2 regions of the Sphingomonas sp. 22R3R2A-7 genome follow, and region 2 is predicted to be linked to the other one. Evidence: riboswitches for the same ligand, from Rfam matches in the RefSeq annotation. Region 2 holds a riboswitch; the other holds the start of a gene.

Region 1 (7,330 bases), 3.1 Mb from region 2:
CAGCCAGGTCATGATCTCCATCGCCGCGAACGGATTGGGCGAGAGGTTCAGGGCAAGGCTGACCCCGGCAACGGCGAGCGTTCCCACCGCGATGCCCGCAAGGATCAGCGACAACGCACTTTCCGATCCCGCCGACAACACGAACAACAGTCCAAGCGCGGCGAACGCCCCGATGATCGCCAGCGCGGGCAACATCGCCGGGTGTATCTCCGCGACCCCGAAGTACAGCGCGATCACCGCCCCGAGCGACGCGCCGTTCGAGGCGCCGAGGACCGATGGCTCGGCAAGCGGATTGCGCAGAAACCCCTGCAGGGCGGCACCCGACAGCCCAAGCATCGCGCCGACCGCCAGCCCGAGAATGGCGCGCGGAAGCCGCAGCTCGAGCAGGATCGCGCGCTCGATCGGGTCGCCATGTCCGATCAGCGCTTCGAAAACGCGACCCGGCGGGATCGCGGCGCTACCGATCGCAACCGACGCCACCCCCGCCATAGCGGCAAGCAGCATCAGTCCGCCGAGCAACCGTCCGCGCGTCACGCGCCTGATCCTGACCGCGTCTGTCTCATCGTTTCCGCCTAGCGCATATGTCATCGCTGCGGCAGGACTTTGCGCATGCGCCACGTTTTCCCGCTGATCGCCCTGACGACGCTGGTATCACCGACGTCGACCGCCGCGGCGCCGACCTTGCCGCGCAGGATCGTGTCGCTCAATCTGTGCGCCGACCAGTATCTGATCGCGCTTGCCGATCCGTCGCAGATCGCGGCGCTCACGAGGTTCGCGCGCGACCCCGACATGTCCGCCGTCGCGGCTCAGGCGAAGCACATGCCGTCGAGCCGCGGCAGTGCCGAGGATGTGCTGATGCTCCGCCCGGATCTCGTCATAGCCTCGCCGTTCCGCCGCAAGACGATCGCCGATGTGCTGGGTCACCAGCATATCGCGACGCTCGATCTTCCCCCGGCGGACAGTTACGCCGCGATCGTCGCGCAAGTCCGCCAGGTTGCGGCGGCAGTGGGACATCCCGACCGGGGCGAGAGGCTGATACGCCGGATGGACACCGCCTTGGCACGGATACCACCCGCTGTCGGCCGCGGCCGCGTCGCCGCCTATTATCAGCGTCGCGGGTTTCTGACGGGCAAGGGAACGTTGATCGACGATCTCATGCAGCGGCTGGGCTTGACCAACCTGGCCACGAGGCTCGCCAAGCCGGCGCTCTCGCAGCTGTCGCTCGAGCAGATGGCGCTCGCGCGTCCAGACTATCTGGTTGTCGAGAGCGCCACGGACCGCGTCACCGACCAGGGTACCGAGATGCTCCACCACCCCGTACTCGCACGGATCAAGCGCCTGCGCATCCCTGAGGCCTGGACGGTGTGCGGTGGCCCCGCCTATGTCCGCGCCGCCCAGAGCCTCGCAGCACAACTGCAGGAATAGCGGCGCGGCCGGCGCTGGGACGACCATCGGGTCGCCCGCGCGGGCAGGCTAGAACTCGACCCCCGCCTGCGCCTTGACGCCGCCTCGGAACGGATGTTTGACCTGCCCCATCTCGGTCACGAGATCCGCCGCGGCGATCAGCGCGTCGGGGGCATTCCGCCCGGTCGCAACGACATGCGTCATCTCCGGACGCGCCGCAAAACCGCTGAGCACCTCGTCGAGCGGCAGATAATCGTACCGCAGGACGATGTTGATCTCGTCGGCGATGACCATCGCATAGGACGGATCGGCGATCATTCGCCGAACCTCGTCCCAGGCCTCGCGCGCGACGGCAATGTCGCGCGTCCGGTCCTGCGTATCCCAGGTAAAGCCCTCGCCCATCGGTTTGAACGCGACCAGGTCAGGGAATGCATCGAAGATCACCTTCTCCCCCGTCGTCATCGCGCCCTTGACGAACTGGACGATCCCGACCTTTCGCCCATGCCCCATCATCCGGACCGCCATGCCGAGCGCCGCCGTGGTCTTCCCCTTGCCGGGCCCGGTATGGACCATGAGCAGGCCCTTCTCGATCGTCTTGGCTGCGACGATCCTGTCCTGGGCGACCTTCTTCTTGGCCATCCGCGCCTTGTGATCCGCCTCGCTGCGCATCAGAACGCCGCCTTGATGCCGGCATAGGCACCGCGGCCCTGCCCGACATAGCTGAACACTTCTTCGTACCGCTCGTCGAACAGGTTCTCGACGCGCCCGAAGACCGATAGCGTCGGGCTCAGTTGATAGGCGGCGTTGAGATTGACGAGGACATATTCCTGGAGCGACAGCCGTACCGGCACATAGCTCGGATCGGTATACGCATCGTCCTGCTGACGACCATTGTATCGCACCGTCAACGTTCCCGATAAACGCTCGTCACGGCTGAACGCGGTCATGTTGACGCTGCCGATATGGCTCGGCCGGCGAATCTCGACGCTGCCGTCCTCGCGCGCATGCAGATAGGTGTAGGCAAGATCAAACCGCAGTTGCGTTATCGGCCGCGCGCTGGCGAACACCTCGACGCCGCGCTGCTTCGACCGCGTATCGCGGTTGCCGGGCGTCGCGACGAAATCGGGCTCTGGATAAGTGGTGAAGATCTCGTTCGTCAGGCGACTGTTGAAATAGGTCGCGCCGATCGTCGCGCGCTCGCCTCCGAAACTCTGTTCGAGACCGGCTTCCCAACCCTTCGACTTCTCCGGCTTGAGGTTCGGATTGCCGATATAGCGACCATCCGAATAGCCGAAGAGATCGAAATAGCCCGGGTTCTTCACCCCCGTCCCATAGGCGCCGCGAACGCGCGTTCCCGTGGCGAAGCGATAGCTTGCCTGCGCACGGTAGGTGGTGGTGTCGTCGAAGCGCGTATTCTCGTCGCGGCGGACGGAAGCGCCGATCGCCAGCGCGTCATCGATCACGACGTCATACTGGCCGACGATCCCGACATTGTCGGTATGGCGTCGTCCGGTGAATACGAACTCCGAGGGAACTGGGCTAAGCGTCTGGAATTCCTCTCGCTCTACATCGACGGCACCCGTCAGGCGGTGCTGAATCCGGTCGGTCCCGAACCGGAACGCGCTTTCGAACGAGCCCTTGTACCGCCGTCCCTTGTTGCCGAAATTGAGCGCGTCGTCGACGAGTGCCCGTCGCACCGTGTCGGCGAACTGCCCGCTCAGCGCGTTCGTCCAGCGGCCGTCCGCGAGCGCCACCTCGGCGCGTACGAGCCCGTAATAGGCCTCCACCGTACTGCGGGCGCCTGGCGTGTCGACGACTGTGCCGAACTGCGGGCCACTCAACGCCGTGTCGTTGCTGTCGGCGTCTGTATGGCTGTAGCGGCCGACCGCGGTTACCTTGAACGTATCGCCGGGCGACCAGATGAGCTTGCCGGTCGCGCCGACGCTGCTTGCGCCGATGTCGCGCGACCCGCCGCGCGCGGTCGGCGTGCCGTCGGTGAGATAGGTCGAACCCGACAACGCATAGTCGAGGTTCCCGGAAACGCCTGCGATGCGGGCGCCGCCCGAGAATGTGCCGAACGACCCGCCCTCAGCGCGCAGCGTTGTGCCCGGCGCTTCCGCCCCGCTCAGTGTCAGATACTGGATGACGCCGCCGATCGCGTCCGATCCGTATAGCGCCGATTGCTGGCCGCGCAGCACCTCGACCCGCGCCGCCTCGTCCGCGATCAGCGTCCCGAAATCATATTCGCCCTGATAGGGATCGGACACTTCGATCCCGTCGATCAGGACGAGCACATGGTTGCCCTCCGACCCGCGGATGCGCACCTGCGTCGTACCCCCGATCGCGCCCGTCCGACTGACCGCCAGGCCAGGCACGTCACGCAGCACGTCGGACACGATCCGGGTCTGCCGTTGGTCGATCGCGGCGGCATCGATCACCGTCACCGACGCGCCAAGCTGGTCGACCGGCACGGCATCGCCCGAACGCGAGGCGGTGACGACGACCTCGGCACCATCAACCGCGCGCTCGGCCGCCCCTGGCGTCGCCCGATCGGCATCGGCGAACGCCGGCGATGTGGCGGACGCTGCGGTGGCGAGCGCCATCAGCGATACGAAAACTCTGGTCATGAAACGATACCCCCCGGCGTCACGAGCGACCGGCGGGGGCGTGCCGTCCGATGATCCGGACGGTCGGCGCGACGCTTGGGATGGACACCGAACAGCACCCGCCACGCGCACCGATGCGGCCCCCGCCGCATGGTTCGTCGCTCAGACGGAGTACCGTGCCGCGGTCACCCCCTGGACCAAGGCAAGAGCGACCGAGCGCCGGCAGGTCTCCTGGCTCGCGGGTCGACACCCGGTGCACGACCTTCCCGGGCCATGTGCTTGCGCTTCGGCCTAGTGGTCGTCCCCTCGCGACGAGGAGACCTGCGCACCGCGCTCACCGCTTACAGTTGCAGGGACAGCCGCGGCATTGGACGCCTGAACGTCCGCACCGCATTCCCCTTCAAGCCCCGAGGGGCACCGACGCGATCTGCGACCCGGTCTTCACCGGATCGCGACGCCCCGGTAGAACAGATTTTCCGCGCCGCCAATGGGCGCGCGCTACACGCGTGCGAGGATCGCCTGCGCCTGGCGCAGATGCGGCGCATCGATCATCCGCCCGTCGAGTTGCAGCGCCCCGCCTCCGGCGCCGCCGCGAACGCCGCGACGATCGCCTCGGCCCGCGCGACCGTCGCCGCATCGGGCGTAAAGGCTGCGTTGATCGTCGCAACCTGGGTCGGGTGGATCGCCATCATTCCCGTAAATCCGTCCCGGCTTCCTCGTGCGGCATAGGCCGCCAGCCCGTCGAGATCGGCGATCGCGGGATAGACCGTCTCGATCGCCGCCACACCCGCTGCATGCGCGCCGAACAGCAGCAGCGACCTGACCATCCGATAGGGATCGGTATAGTGACCGTCCGCCTCGCGACTCGTCGCCGCGCCGATCGCGGCCGGCAGATCCTCCGCCCCCCACGTCAATCCGCAGAGCCTGTCCGATACCGCCGCATATTCGCCGAGCGTGAATATCGCCGCCGGAATCTCGGTGGCGATCGGCAGGATGGGCGGGCAGTCCGGCCCATAGGCCTCGACCAGCGCCGCGACGGTCGCCTTGCCTGCCGCCTTGGGCAGCATGATCGCATCCGCGCCGCGCGCCGCCTCGATATCGTCGCGGCGATCGTCCGCATCGAGCGGATTGATCCGGACCAGCCGAATGACACCGGCCGGCTCGCCGAGCGCTGCCCGCACCGCAGCGCGCGCGAACGCCTTGCGCGACGGCGCGACCGAGTCCTCGAGATCGAGGATGATCGCATCCGCGCCGCTTGCCGCCGCCTTGCCGAACCGCTCGGGTCGGTCCGCCGGCACGAACAGCAACGACCGCAGCCTCATGCCGTCGACCGGAGCAACAGCGCAGAACGCAGGCATTGGCACACGATCTCGTCGCGCTGGTTGATCAGCCGGTGCGTGAACGTGACGATCCCCGCAGTCGGCCGCGACTTGCTGTCCTTGAGGTCTGTGACGACGGTCTCGGCGCGCATCGTATCACCGATGAAGACCGGTTTCGGATGGACCAGCTTGTCGTAGCCGAGATTGGCGACGAGCGTGCCGAGCGTCGTCTCGCCCACCGACAGTCCCACCATCAGCGCGAAGGTGAAGGTCCCGTTGACCAGGATTTGGCCGAACTCGCTCGCCTTGGCCGCTTCGACGTCGAGATGAAGCGGCTGCGGGTTGTGCGTCATCGTCGAGAACAGCAGATTGTCCGTCTCGGTGACGGTGCGGCGGATTTCGTGGACGATCGCGTCGCCGACCGACCATTGATCGTAATAGCGTCCGGCCATCAGGCGTCCTTCTCGATCTGCACGAGCATCGTGCCATCGCTGACCTGTCCGCCCTCGACGGCGACGAGCTCGGCAACGACCCCGTCGAACGGCGCGGTCAGCGAATGCTCCATCTTCATCGCCTCCAGCGTCACCAGCTTCTGCCCTGACACGACGCGGTCACCCTCGACGACATCGACCGCGATGATCCGCCCCGGCATCGGCGACAGGATCGCGCCATCGGCTGCGGCCCCCACGGCCACCCCCGATGCGCGCCAGCGTTGCAGCAGCCATGTCTGCCCGGCGTCGGATACGAGGACCTCGTCGGCGGGCGTACCCTCCGCGCCATATGCGTCGAGGTCGATCGAGATCGCCTCGTCGTCGAGCAGGAAGCGCGCCGTGCGCCTCGGCGCGGCGTTCAGACGGAAACCGGCGATCGGATTGGCCGCTACCAGCGCCCGCGCGGCCTCGATCAACGCTTCCTCGCGCGGCTGCGTCGCCGGCATCAACGCCTCGTTTTCGCGCGCGATCAGCCCGGTATCGACCGTGCCCGCGACGAAATCCGGATGATCGAGCGCCTGAACCAGGAACCCCGCATTCGACCGTACGGGCCAGACGACGGCCCCGTCGAGCGCAGCCGCAAGCGTTTCGCGTGCGGTCGCGCGATCGGGGCCCCATGCGATGACCTTTGCGATCATCGGATCATAGAAGGGCGATATCTCCGCCCCCTGCTCGACCCCGGTATCGACGCGCGTGCCATCGCCGAGATCGAATGCGACGAGCCTGCCGATCGATGGCAGGAAGTCCCTTGCCGGGTCTTCGGCATAAAGCCGCGCTTCCATCGCCCAGCCGTCGATCGCAAGCTCGTCCTGCCGTCGCGGCAGCGGCTCGCCGCTCGCGACGCGCAACTGCCATTCGACCAGATCCTGCCCCGTGATTTCCTCGGTTACCGGATGCTCGACCTGGAGCCGGGTATTCATCTCCATGAACCAGATCCGGTCCGCGCGCAGGCCTTCGCTCGCATCGGCGATGAACTCGATCGTCCCCGCACCGACATAGTCGACCGCCTGCGCCGCACGGACGGCCGCAGCGCAGATCGCGGCGCGCGTCGCGGCGTCCATGCCCGGTGCCGGCGCCTCCTCGATCACCTTCTGGTGCCGGCGCTGAAGCGAGCAATCGCGTTCGAACAGGTGCACGACGTTGCCGTGCGTGTCCCCGAACACCTGCACTTCGATATGCCGTGGCGAGAGAATGTATTTTTCGATCAGCACATCGCTGTTGCCGAACGACGACGACGCCTCGCGCTGGCACGAGGTCAGCGCATCGGCAAAATCGGTCGCGCTGTCGACGCGACGCATGCCCTTGCCGCCGCCGCCCGCGACCGCCTTGATCAGCACCGGATAGCCGATCGCATCCGCCTCGCGCTGGAGTCGGTCTGGCGCCTGATCCTCGCCAATATATCCAGGCGTGACAGGAACGCCGGCCGCGATCATCCGCTGCTTGGCCGCGTCCTTCAGCCCCATGGCGCGAATGCTGTCGGGATGGGGACCGACCCAGACCAGCCCCGCAT
Region 2 (7,330 bases):
CGGCAGGTCATGGCCGAGACGATCCGCCGCAAGCTGCGCGAGCCGTGCGTCGTCGGCCTCGCGGATATAATGACCGTTGAGGTTTTCGAGCTTCTTGAGATCGAAGCGCGACGGTGACTTGCCGACGCCGCCGAGGTCAAACCATTCGACGGCCTGATCGCGGCTGATGATCTCCGCGTCGCCATGTCCCCAGCCGAGCCGGAGCAGGTAATTGTCGAACGCCTCGGGAAGGATGCCCATCTCGTCGCGGTACGCCTCGATCCCGACCGCGCCGTGGCGCTTCGACAGCTTGGCGCCGTCGGACCCGTGGATCAGCGGGATGTGTGCGTAGATCGGATCGGGCCAGCCGCCCTCGATCGCGTCCATCGCGCGGTAGATCGGCAATTGGCGGAACGCGTTGTTAAGGTGATCGTCGCCGCGGATGACGTGCGTCACGCCCATATCATGATCGTCGACCACGACCGCGAGCATGTAGGTCGGCGTCCCGTCGGAGCGGAGCAGGACGAGGTCGTCGATCTCCTCGTTGCGGACGGTGACCGCGCCCTGAACCCGGTCCTCGATCGTGACCGCGCCTTCCTGCGGTGCGCGCAGGCGGACGACATGCGGCAGATCGGGCGCCTCGCTCGCCGGGCGATCGCGCCACGGGCTGCGGATGCGCAGCGGCTTCTTGGCTGCCTGTGCCTCGGCGCGCATCGCCGCGATCTCGTCGTTGGTCATGTAGCAGCGATAGGCGTGCCCCGCCTCGACCATCTGGTGCGCGACCTGCGCGTGACGGTCGGCGCGGGCGAACTGCATGATCGCGTCGCCGTCCCAGTCGAGCCCGAGCCAGCGCATTCCGTCCAGAATGGCGTCAATTGCCGGCTGGGTCGAGCGGACCCGGTCGGTATCCTCGATCCGGAGCAAAAACTTGCCGCCATTCGCCTTTGCGAACAGCCAGTTGAACAGCGCGGTGCGCGCGCCGCCAAGATGCAGGAACCCCGTCGGCGACGGAGCGAAACGGGTAACCACGGGTGCGGCCGAACCGACGGCATCCGTATCAGATATTGCGCCCAACCGCGGGTGCTCCCAGACTGTAGAAACGATGGAGAAACGATGGCCATGACAGCCGTCGCCGCCCCTAGCATGCGTCCGTGGCGGCGACAAATGGGCGTGCCGCAATGGGCGGTGGCGGCAGGCATCGCGGTCGAGCGCTGGCTGGAGGCGGAGCGCGATCAGCTCGCCTTGTGGCTGCCGGTGATGACGGGGGGCGGGGTCGCGTTGTGGTTCGCGCTGCCCGGTCCGGCGGCGTGGCGCGTCGCGTTGCTGATGCTGGCGGCGATATCGCTGGCGGGACTGGCGATCGGGCAGGGCGGGCGCGCGGCGCGGGCGCTGGCGATCGGGGCGCTGGCCGCGGGCCTCGGCCTTGGGCTGACCTGGCTGAGGTCAGACAGCGTCGCGCGTCCCGTGCTTGGCGGCCCGACCTTCGCCACGTTCCGGGCGCGGGTCGAATCGATCGAGCCGCTGGTCGACCGCGACCTCGTCCGTCTGACGCTGCTGCCCGAGGGCGCGGGCGCGGATGGGCAAGGGCGGCCGGTGGCATTGCCCTACCGGATCCGCGTCAACCTCGCCGAGCATGACGTGCCGACGCTGCTCGGGCGAGGTGCGGTCATCGGTCTGCGCGCGCGGCTGATGCCGCCCGCGCTGCCGGCCGTTCCGGGCGCCTATGACTTTGCCCGCGTCGCGTGGTTCGCGGAGATCGGCGCGACGGGCAGGGGATTCGCGCCGGTCCGGGTGATCGTGCCGAGCGGCCGGGGGCGGGGATACGCGTGACGCTGTCGCAGCATATCGAATCGCGACTGACGGGGAGTGCAGGGGGCATCGCCGCGGCGCTGGCGACGGGCGATGTCGGGGCGATCAGCGACGCGGATTCGCAGGCGATGCGCCGCGCCGGGCTAGCACACCTCCTGTCGGTCAGCGGGCTGCACATCACCGCGGCGGTCGCGGCGACGATGCTGGTGGTGATGCGGCTGCTCGCGTTGTTTCCCTGGCTGGCGCGCCACGTCCGGCTGCCGCTGATCGCGGCGATGGCGGGGGCTGCCGCGGCGATCGGCTATACGTTGCTGACGGGCAGCCAGGTGCCGACGATCCGATCCTGCGTCGCCGCGCTGCTCGTGCTCGCGGCGCTGGCGATGGGGCGCGAGGCGATGACGTTGCGGCTGGTCGCGGCGGGGGCGATGTGCGTGATGCTGGTGCGCCCGGACTCCGCCGCGGGGCCGAGCTTCCAGTTGTCGTTCGCCGCGATCACGGCGATCATCGCGCTCCACGAACATCCTGCGATCCGGGAATTCTTCGGTGCGCACGAAGAGCGCCGTCTGGCGCGGGTCGCCCGCGGGCTCGGATCGCTGCTGCTGACCGGGCTGGTCGTCGAGATCGCGCTGATGCCGATCGCCGTCTATCACTTCCACAAGGCGGGCGTTTACGGCGCGTTCGCCAATATCGTCGCGATCCCGCTGACGACGTTCGTGATCATGCCGCTTGAGGCGCTGGCGCTCCTGCTCGACGGGGTCGGCGTTGGCGGGATCGTCTGGCCCCTCGTTCAGCTGCCGCTCGACGCACTGCTCTGGCTGGCACACCGGGTCGCCGCGGCGCCCGGCGCGGTCCGATCGCTGCCCGCGATGCCCGACGCGGCGTTCGCGGCGATGGTGACCGGCGGGCTGTGGATCGCGGTCTGGCGGACGCGCTGGCGGCGGCTGGGTGCGGTCCCGCTTGCGATCGGCGCGATCTGGGCGCTGACGACGCCGCCGCCCGATATCCTGGTGACCGGCGACGGGCGGCACGTCGCAGTGCGGACGGCGGCGGGGCTGGCGCTGCTGCGCGACCGGGCGGGGGCGTATATGCGCGACACGCTGGCGGAAAATGGCGGCGTCGACGGCGAGCCGTTGCTGCTGGCGGATCAGCCCGATGCGCGGTGCAGCCGTGACCTGTGCATGACGGATGTCGTGGCAGGCGGACGGCGCTGGCGCGTGCTGGCGACGCGCAGCATGTATCGCGTGCCGATCGCCGAACTCGTCGCCGCGTGTCGCGCGGCGGATATCGTCGTCAGCGAGCGGGGGCTGCCAAAGACGTGCGAACCGCGGTGGCTGAGGCTTGACCGGTCGACGCTGCAACATACCGACGGTGTCGCGCTGACGTTGCGGACGGGGCGGGTGGCGACGGTCCTCGAACCTGGTGACCGGCATCCCTGGCGTATGCCACCGACGCTCGAACGATCCGCGGGGCGGTTCGGCCACGGGGCCGGGCGCCGGGTCCGGTCCTGGTCGTAAGCGGAGCGCACCGACGTTCGGGATGACAACGCGCTCGTGCTAACTCCTGACGGGATTTTCTGGCTGGTGGACCGTTGGCGGTAATGGCTTTGCTGTATCGTGCGGGCTGGATCAGTTCCGGCTCCCGCATCGAGCCTGGGCCCGCGCTGAACGGTTTGCGTATCCGGGACTAACGGGACGAGGCTCTTGGCTCTGGATCCTGACTTTCGTCAGGATGACGGGGGTAAGCCAGAGCCGGAATAGGAGTGAGGCTTTTTTCCGGTCCTGACAGCTGGCGAAAGGGTGCAGGAAAGCGTCGACCGCTTCGTCGCCTCCCTCCCGCGTACCCCATAGTCAGTCGTAACGCCGCAGGATGCCCGACAGCTTGCCCTGCACACGGACCTGCGCGGGCGCGTAGCGTTGCGGGTCATAGGAGCGGTTGGCGGGATCGAGCCGGACCATCGCGCCTTCGCGGCGGAAATATTTGAGCGTCGCCTCGCTGTCCTCGATCAGTGCGACGACGATCTCGCCGTCGCGGGCGGTCTCGGTGCGGCGGATCAGCGCATAGTCGCCATCGAGAATTCCCGCATCGACCATCAGAATCGCCGGACACCTCGAGCGCATAATGCTCGCCCGAGCCGAGCAAGGCGGCGGGGACGGCCAGCATCGAGCTGCCTTCGAACGCCTCGATCGGCACGCCTGCGGCGATCCGCCCGTGCAGCGGAATCTCGACGACGTCGTTCGCGGCGACCGGGATATGCGCCGGGCGCACGCTGGGCGACGGCTCGGCGTTTGCCGGAGCGGCCGGGGGCGCGGGCTTCGCGGCGGCCGATTTCGTCGCGGGCATGTCCGGACGCTCGGGCATCCGCAGGATCTCGAGCGCGCGCGCGCGGTTCGGCAGGCGGCGGATGAAATTGCGCTCCTCGAGCGCGCTGATCAGGCGGTGGACGCCCGATTTGGATTTCAGGTCGAGCGCGTCCTTCATCTCCTCGAACGAGGGCGAAACGCCCGTCTCTGCGAGGCGATCGTTGATGAAGCAGACAAGCTCGTGCTGCTTGCGCGTGAGCATAGCGGTTCTCCGTCCGGAACAGACGAGGAACTTCTATGGAACACAATGTCCGGCGTCAAGCGATCCGTCAGGCGATGATGAGGATTTCCGCCGAGTCGCCCGCACGCGCGGCCGGCGCGTCGCCGTCGCGGACGATCAGGCAGGTCGACCGCGCGAGCGTGAGGAGCATCGAGCTGTCCTGGATGGTCGAGGCATAGGCGCGCCCGTCGCGCAGTTCGGCGCGCATGTAGTCGGTACGCGACTCGTTCGGCGGCAGATCCTCGCCGAGCAGCGCGTGCGTCGTCTGCGGGAGCGGATCGCGCGCGCCGAGCATATGCGCGACGACCGGGCGGACGAACAGGATCGCGGTGACGAAGGCGGAAACGGGGTTGCCGGGCAGGCCGAGCAACATCGTCCGACCGAGCGTCCCCGCCATCATCGGCTTGCCCGGGCGAAGCGCGATCCGCCAGAAGTCGATGCTGCCGCCCGCCGCTTCGATCGCGGGGCGGACGAGATCATGGTCGCCGACCGACGCGCCACCGGTCGTCACGAGCAGGTCGGCGTCGACGCCTGCAAATGCGTCGCGCAGCGTGTCGAGACGATCGGGCAGGATGCCGAGATCGACGATGTCGACGGGCAGATCGGCGAGCAGCGCCGCCAGCATGATGCCGTTCGATTCGGGCAGGGGGACGGGATCCTCCGTCGAACCGGGGGGACGAGTTCGTCGCCGGTCGCGGCGACCGCGACGCGCAGGCGCCGCCCGACGGGGAGCGCGCCATGCCCGCCGGTCGCGGCGACGGCGATGCGCGCCGGGCTCAGCCGGTCACCCTGGGCGATCAGCCGCGTGCCGGTGGCGAAGTCGAGGCCCTTTCGGCGCGTGTTGCGGCCTTCGTACGCGGGGCCATCGCCGTCGAGCGACAGGCGGTCGCCGTCGCGTGCGGCCTCTTCCTGGACGAGCACGGTGTTCGCGCCGGCGGGCATCGCCGCGCCCGTGAAGATGCGCGTCGCCTCGCCCGCGCCGACGGTACCCGCAAAGGGGCGGCCCGCAGCGCTTTCGCCGATCACGCGCCACGGCCCCGGCATGTCGGCAAAGCGGATCGCATAGCCGTCCATCGCCGAAAGATCGGTTGCGGGCTGGGTCCGGCGCGCGAGGATATCCTCCGCCGCCCAGCGCCCGATCGCGGCGCGCAAGGGAACGCGCTCGGCAGGAACGCGCGCGGCCATCGCGAAAAGGCGGGCCTGGGCTTCGGCAACGGGGACGAGAGGGGGCATGAAGGCTCCGGTGGGCAGGCGTGGGAAAGGATGCGGGGGGATCGATGCGGGGGCTGGAGGCAGATGGGGTAAGCGGCTGGTCGTATGAACCCGCGAACGGGGATAGCGGGCCGCGTTACGGGTGGCGATGGTGCGATAACGTCCCGACCCGCCGAGACGTTGCGGATCGCGGTGCGCGACGGTGCCGCATGCAAATCCTGTCGTCAGCCGCGGCAAAGCGCGCTAACCTGGATTGGCTGATCGGGCGCAACCCGGATCGGTACAGATCGCGTCGGTGCCCCTCGGGGCTTGAATGGGAATGCGGTGCGGGGTTCGCCCCAATGCCGTGGCTGTCCCTGCAACTGTAAGCGGCGAGCGACACGCACGCGCCCCCTCAAAAAGGGCAGCCACTGGGCCATCGGCCTGGGAAGGTGTGCGTCGAGCCTTGACCCGCGAGCCAGGAGACCTGCCGGCGTCTGGTCGCTCTTGTCCCGGTCCAGGGGGTGACCGAGGCACGGCAAGCGCCGTCTGAGCGACGACCATGTGGCTGGGGCCGCATCGGCGACGCGTGCCGGCCGCTCATGGCGTCCGGCCGGCGCACGTCCCGGCCGTTCGCGCGGCAGGCCCCCGCCCGCGTCGGACGCCGGGGGGTAGACATGACGAGCTTGACGATCGAACGACCGGTGCGAGGCTCCGTGCGCAAGCGTGTGGGTGTGATGTTCGCGATGCTGGTCGCCGCGAACATCGCCGCGTGGGGGTGGGCGTTCTCGCTGTTCCACGAACAGCCGCTGATGCTCGGAACCGCATTGCTCGCCTGGGGGCTTGGCCTGCGTCACGCGGTCGATGCCGATCACATCGCGGCGATCGACAATGTGACGCGCAAGCTGATGCAGGAGGGGCAGCGGCCGATCGCGGTCGGATTCTGGTTTGCGATCGGGCATTCGGGGATCGTCCTGATCGCCGCGGTCGCGATCGCGCTGACCGCCAATGCGCTGTCGCAGTTCGAGGCGTTCAAGCAGGTCGGCGGCGTCGTCGCGACGATGATCTCCGCGCTGTTCCTCTTTACGATCGCGGCGATGAACCTGATCATCCTGCGATCGGTGTGGCGGACGTTCGGGCACGTCCGGCGCGGCGGGGCCTATGTCGAGGAGGATCTCGACCTGTTGCTCGGCAATCGCGGGCTGCTCGCGCGGCTGTTCCGGCCGATGTTCCGGCTGGTGACGCAAAGCTGGCACATGGCGCCGCTTGGCTTCCTGTTCGGGCTGGGGTTCGACACCGCGACCGAGGTGGCGATCCTGGGGCTGTCCGCGAGCCAGGCGGCGGACGGTCTGTCGATCGGCACGGTGCTGGTGCTGCCGGTGCTGTTCGCGGTGGGGATGGCGCTGGTCGACACCGCCGACGGCGTGGTGATGCTCGGCGCGTACGAGTGGGCGTTCGTGAAGCCGATCCGCAAGCTGTACTACAACATCACGATCACGCTGATCTCGGCGATCGTCGCGATCGCGATCGGGGGAATCGAGACGCTGGCGCTGATCGGGTCGAAGCTGGGGCTGAGCGGCGGCGTGTGGGACGCTGCTGCCGCGCTGGGGGAAAATTTCAACGGGCTGGGGTTCGCGATCATCGCGCTGTTCGTCGCGTGCTGGGTGCTGAGCTTTGCGATCTATCGGTGGAAGCGGTTCGACGAGATCGACGTGGTGCGGGGGTAAGGTCTTCGCTGATCCTCCCCCGCCAGGGGGAGGATTGTGAGGGC

What was found. A riboswitch is a leader RNA that binds a small molecule or an ion and turns the genes downstream of it on or off. The one in region 2 is predicted to bind cobalamin.
Region 1: it holds a riboswitch for cobalamin, as region 2 does, so the genes downstream of both, QP165_RS01305 (TonB-dependent receptor plug domain-containing protein) here and QP165_RS16360 (HoxN/HupN/NixA family nickel/cobalt transporter) in region 2, are expected to answer to the same signal.

The regions. Positions count from the first base shown of each region.
Region 1 is NZ_JASPFR010000001.1:280,655-287,984, reverse strand. It holds gene QP165_RS01320 (FecCD family ABC transporter permease) at 1-489, opposite strand, end outside; gene QP165_RS01315 (ABC transporter substrate-binding protein) at 610-1,425, shown strand; gene cobO (cob(I)yrinic acid a,c-diamide adenosyltransferase) at 1,474-2,073, opposite strand; gene QP165_RS01305 (TonB-dependent receptor plug domain-containing protein) at 2,073-4,031, opposite strand; cobalamin riboswitch at 4,215-4,447, opposite strand; partial or broken gene QP165_RS01300 (HpcH/HpaI aldolase/citrate lyase family protein) at 4,509-5,332, opposite strand; gene QP165_RS01295 (MaoC family dehydratase) at 5,329-5,781, opposite strand; gene QP165_RS01290 (acetyl/propionyl/methylcrotonyl-CoA carboxylase subunit alpha) at 5,781-7,330, opposite strand, start outside.
Region 2 is NZ_JASPFR010000001.1:3,409,040-3,416,369, forward strand. It holds gene gltX (glutamate--tRNA ligase) at 1-1,053, opposite strand, end outside; gene QP165_RS16340 (DUF4131 domain-containing protein) at 1,093-1,809, shown strand; gene QP165_RS16345 (ComEC/Rec2 family competence protein) at 1,806-3,302, shown strand; partial or broken gene lexA (transcriptional repressor LexA) at 3,636-4,350, opposite strand; partial or broken gene QP165_RS16355 (molybdopterin molybdotransferase MoeA) at 4,418-5,601, opposite strand; cobalamin riboswitch at 5,857-6,068, shown strand; gene QP165_RS16360 (HoxN/HupN/NixA family nickel/cobalt transporter) at 6,297-7,286, shown strand.